One region of the Brevibacterium limosum genome, then DNA from elsewhere that is predicted to be linked to it. Evidence: riboswitches for the same ligand, from Rfam matches in the RefSeq annotation. Region 1 holds a riboswitch; the other holds the start of a gene.
The links. Region 1 has a riboswitch for thiamine pyrophosphate ahead of thiO (glycine oxidase ThiO). Riboswitches for the same ligand answer to the same signal wherever they lie in the genome.

Region 1 (2,173 bases):
CTCCTTGAGCTCCCGAGCGGCCGCCGCGGGATCCTCTGCCGAGGTTATCGCACGGACGACGACGGCACGGTTCGCGCCCGCCTGCCGGATCGCATCCAACCTCTCCGCCGCTGAGATCCCGCCGATGGCGAACCACGGTGTGGCCGCCGCGGCGGCGGCGGTGGCGGTCAGCAGTTCCGTCCCCACGGAGGTACGGCCGGGTTTCGTCGGGGTCTCCCATACCGGGCCGACACAGAAATAGTCGGTCTCGGGGTCGGCCTCGGCGACGAGCGCCTGGCCGAGGGTATGTGTGGAGCGGCCGAGGATGACGTCGGGGCCGAGCACGGCTCTGGCTTGAGCACTGGTGAGGTCGCCCTGCCCGACGTGGAAGACATCGGCGTCGGTGAGGAGCGCGACATCGGCACGGTCGTTGACGGAGAAGAGCTTGCCGTGCCGGGCAGCGGCGTCCTTGAGGATCTCCAGTGCTGTGATCTCGGCGCGGGCCTCGAGGCTCTTGTCCCTCAGTTGGATGATGTCGACTCCCCCGGAATAGGCGGCGTCGAGGAACTCGGCGAGGTCGCCTTGAACGGTCCTGGCATCGGTGCACAGGTAAAGCTTCGCCTCTGCCAGTCGGGCCTCCCGCCAGGCTCTCTTCGAATGTCGCGCTGCGGTGCGCGGTGGCATCTGTGTGGTCATGGTCATAGAGTAGAGGAGTTCGCGGGAGCCTCCCAACGAGGCTGAGAGGGCGTAAGAGCCGACCGTCAGACCTGATGCGGATCATGCCGCCGGAGGGAGAAGCTGTGAGGGTCATCGTCATCGGCGCCGGAATCATCGGCCTGTCCACGGCCTGGTATCTGCGCCGTCTCGGCGCCGAAGCCACCATCATCGACCCCGCCCCTGCCCAGGGGGCGAGCCATGCCGCCGCGGGGATGCTCGCTCCCGCCGCGGAGGTGGTGTGGGGGCAGAGTCCCCTGTATCCGCTGATGCGGGCCTCGGCGAAGATGTATCCGGATTTCGCCGCCGAGGTGGCGAGCGCCGCCGGAGCCGATCTCGGCTTCACGGATGCCGGAACCCTGGTGTGCGCCGGTGACCGCGCCGATCTGCAGGCGCTGAGGGAGCTGCGCGACGCGCAGTCGCGGTCCGGTTTCGCAACCGAGCTGGTCACCGGCAGCGCTGCTCGCCGGATCGAGCCGTCGCTGGCGCCTGCCGTGGCCGGTGCCGTGCACATTCCCGGTGATTGGTCGATCGACCCCCGTCGGGTCTCGGCCGCTCTGCTGTCTGCCCTGTCGGCTGACGCGGTGTCGCTCGTTCGGCAGCGGGTGACCGAGCTGCTCAAGGACGGCGATGCGACTGTGGGTGTCCGACTGGCCGATGGCCGCCGGATGGAGGCCGATCAGGTGATCGTCTGCGCAGGCATTGCCGTGACTGAGATCGCGGGTTCACCGGAACTGCCGATCCGAGAGGTTTGGGGTGATGTTCTGCGGCTGCGCGCCCCTGCCGAGGTGGCTCCCCTGCTGACGCGCGTCATCCGCGGACTGGTCAACGGTCGCTCCGTCTACCTGGTGCCTCGTCCCGACGGAGAGATCGTGCTCGGCGCCAGTTCCCGTGAAGACGGGCTCTCCGGCACCCCTGCCGGAGCCATCCACCGACTGCTCGCTGACGGGCAGCGACTGGTCCCCGGCATCCTCGATGCGGAGATCACCGACATCACCACCCGCGCCCGGCCCGGGTCCCCCGATGACCTGCCGATGATCGGGCGCATCGATTCCGGCTGTGTCGTGAGCACCGGGTATTTCCGACACGGGATCCTCTTGGCCCCGCTCGGCGGCAGGCTCGGAGCCGAACTCGCCGTGGATGCCGCTTCCGACTGGCCACCTGACGGGACGCTCCAGTCCGTGTGCCCACAGCGCTTCACCACAGCAGACACCACCACTCACTCAGCGAGGAGCTTTTCATGACCGATCGCGATCACGCACCGACCATCGTCCTCAACGGCGAACACCATGAGCTGTCGAGCGCCACCTCGGCGCTCGACCTCATCGCCGACGTCACCGGACGGGAGCTGAACCCCGATGGGACACCTGCCGACGGCGGACGTCTGGGCATCGCTCTGGCCGTCGACGGTGACGTCATTCGGCGCGGAGCCTGGTCCGATTTCACCCTGGCCGACGGGCACACCGTCGACATCGTCACC
Region 2 (2,173 bases), 1.4 Mb from region 1:
CGTGGCGCGCACCTCGGCGACGGTGGCATCAGTTTGGCCGACGTGGATGTGCACGGTCTCGCCTTCGTCGATGAGGCGACGGGCCACTTCGACGCGGTCGTTGAGGACGACGGGGACCGTGCGGTCGGTGTCGCGAGTGGCGGCGTCGACGGCGGCGATGACCTGGCGGGTGAGCGAGTAGAAGTCCCCGTCGTCGATGTCCTTGTCGCGGACCTGGACGATGCCCACTCCCCCGGCGACGGCGGCCTGCACGGTCTCGGCGACGGTGCGGCCGGCCGCCTCGCACTGGGCGGAGTCGGTGACCAGGTAGAGGCGCGTGTCGATTCTGGCGAAGCGGTCGTGGGAGTCGGTCTGGTGCGCGCTGTCAGCGGTGTGCGCGGATCCGGCGGTCATGCCTGGGTGCCTTCGCTGGCGACGAGCGTGTCGAGGCTGACCCTGGCCTGTGCGAGCCGGTCGCCGTCGACGGCGTGGAGCGCGTCGAGGAAGTTCACGGAGTAGCTGCCCGGACCCTTCGCTCCGTCGGCGGCGATTTCACCGGCGACCGCGAAGTGGGCGTGGGCGGCGACCACGGCTTCGAACCTCGCCGAGGCGGACCCACCGTTCGCGGACTCTTCCGCCGAGTCCACGGCTGAGGCGTCGGCGCCGGGATCGGCCAGGCCGCTGCGCGCTGCGGCCAGGTAGGCGACGGTGACGGCGCCGAGCGAGCAGCCGGTGCCGATGACCAGCGGCATGAACTCGTGGCCGCCTGAGATGCGGGCGACATGGTCGATGCCGTCGACGTGGGAGACGACGGCGTCGGTGGGTCCGGAGACGGCGACGATCGCGCCTGTGTCTCGGGCCAGCTTCGCGGCGGCGGGAAGGACGGCATCGACTTCATCGGTGGAGTCGACTCCGCGTCCGCCGAGGCCGACTCCGGCGAGCGCTGCGATCTCGGAGGCGTTGGCGCGGATGGCGGTGGGGTGATCGGCGGCGGCGCGACGGATGCGGGAGGTGCGGAAGTCGACGGCACCGACGCTGACGGGATCGAGAGCCCAGGGCTTGCCGGCGGCGTTCGCGACGCCGATGGCGGCATCGGCGGCGAGCAGCTGGTGGTTCGATGCGGTTCCGAAGTTGACGAGGACTCCGCTGGCGATCCCGGCGAACTGCCCGGCATCGGCCTCGTGATCGAGCATCGCCGGGGACGCGCCGACGGCCAGGAGCACATTGGCGCTGAACTGCTGCACGACGGTGTTCGTGATGCATTGGATGAGTGGATTGCTTGCGCGCAGTCGCGCATTCGCAGAACGCAGGTCGAAGTCAACCATGACGATCCCTTCGCTAGTATGGCCCAGATCAGGTTCGATGGGTGTTCTCTCAGCCTCGGTGTCCTCCGTGCGCATCATCTTGGTGCGAACGGATCCTCATGAGGCACCCCATGTCATTGGCTCCGACTGTATCAGTCCGACCGAGGCACGGCGACTCCTCCGATGTCGAAAGTACAACAACGGATGATGAGCACCGAATACGCTCTTCCATCACGGTTGCCGCTGCTCCCCCACGCCACAGCTATTGCGGGGAAATCTGCGCTGTGAGAACATTGAGGTGGTAGCGAGGAGATCACCTCCTAGAGCGCCAAGTCGCAAACCCACGTCTCTGACGTGGGTTTCTGCGTTGGGTCTCATGTCAGAGCCGCTGGGTAGGGTTTGGCCATGTTGCTCGCCTATATCGATGAGATCGGTGAACCCGGCCCTTACGTCGCCAAGGACCACCCAAAATTCAACACCAATCCCGTCTTCGGCTACGCAGGTTTCGTCATTCCCGAAAGCTCGGCTCGGAGATTCGGACAGATCTTCACTTCAGAGAAGCGACGTGTCTTTGCCAGCGAACTTCGGGACGTAGAGAACCCGGGCCGCTGGGAACGCAAGGGATCAGATATCTTCACCCCAGACGCTTGGCGAAGCTACAGTGAACAGATCCGTGTCTTTCGCGGGCTGATCAACAGGCTCGCAGAACTAAGTGGACAAGTCTTCTACTATGCCGAACAGAAGGAAGTCGGCACCAGGAAGCAAGTGCGGCTCTCCGATGTGCAACGCGAAGGTTCAGCTATGCGAGAGTCGGTCAACCGCCTCTGTCGTCACGCTGACAACTGCGGCGAAAACTTGCTGATGCTGATGGACCAGATCAATGAGAAGCA

Region 2: linked by a shared signal. The riboswitch ahead of GUY37_RS04885 (hydroxyethylthiazole kinase) and the one ahead of thiO (glycine oxidase ThiO) in region 1 are both predicted to bind thiamine pyrophosphate.

Annotation. Positions count from the first base shown of each region.
Region 1 is NZ_CP050154.1:2,479,245-2,481,417, forward strand. Features, by position in the region: gene thiE (thiamine phosphate synthase) at 1-675, opposite strand, end outside; TPP riboswitch at 687-790, shown strand; gene thiO (glycine oxidase ThiO) at 780-1,937, shown strand; gene thiS (sulfur carrier protein ThiS) at 1,934-2,173, shown strand, end outside.
Region 2 is NZ_CP050154.1:1,089,073-1,091,245, reverse strand. Features, by position in the region: gene thiE (thiamine phosphate synthase) at 1-393, opposite strand, end outside; gene GUY37_RS04885 (hydroxyethylthiazole kinase) at 390-1,304, opposite strand; TPP riboswitch at 1,292-1,425, opposite strand; gene GUY37_RS04880 (DUF3800 domain-containing protein) at 1,689-2,173, shown strand, end outside.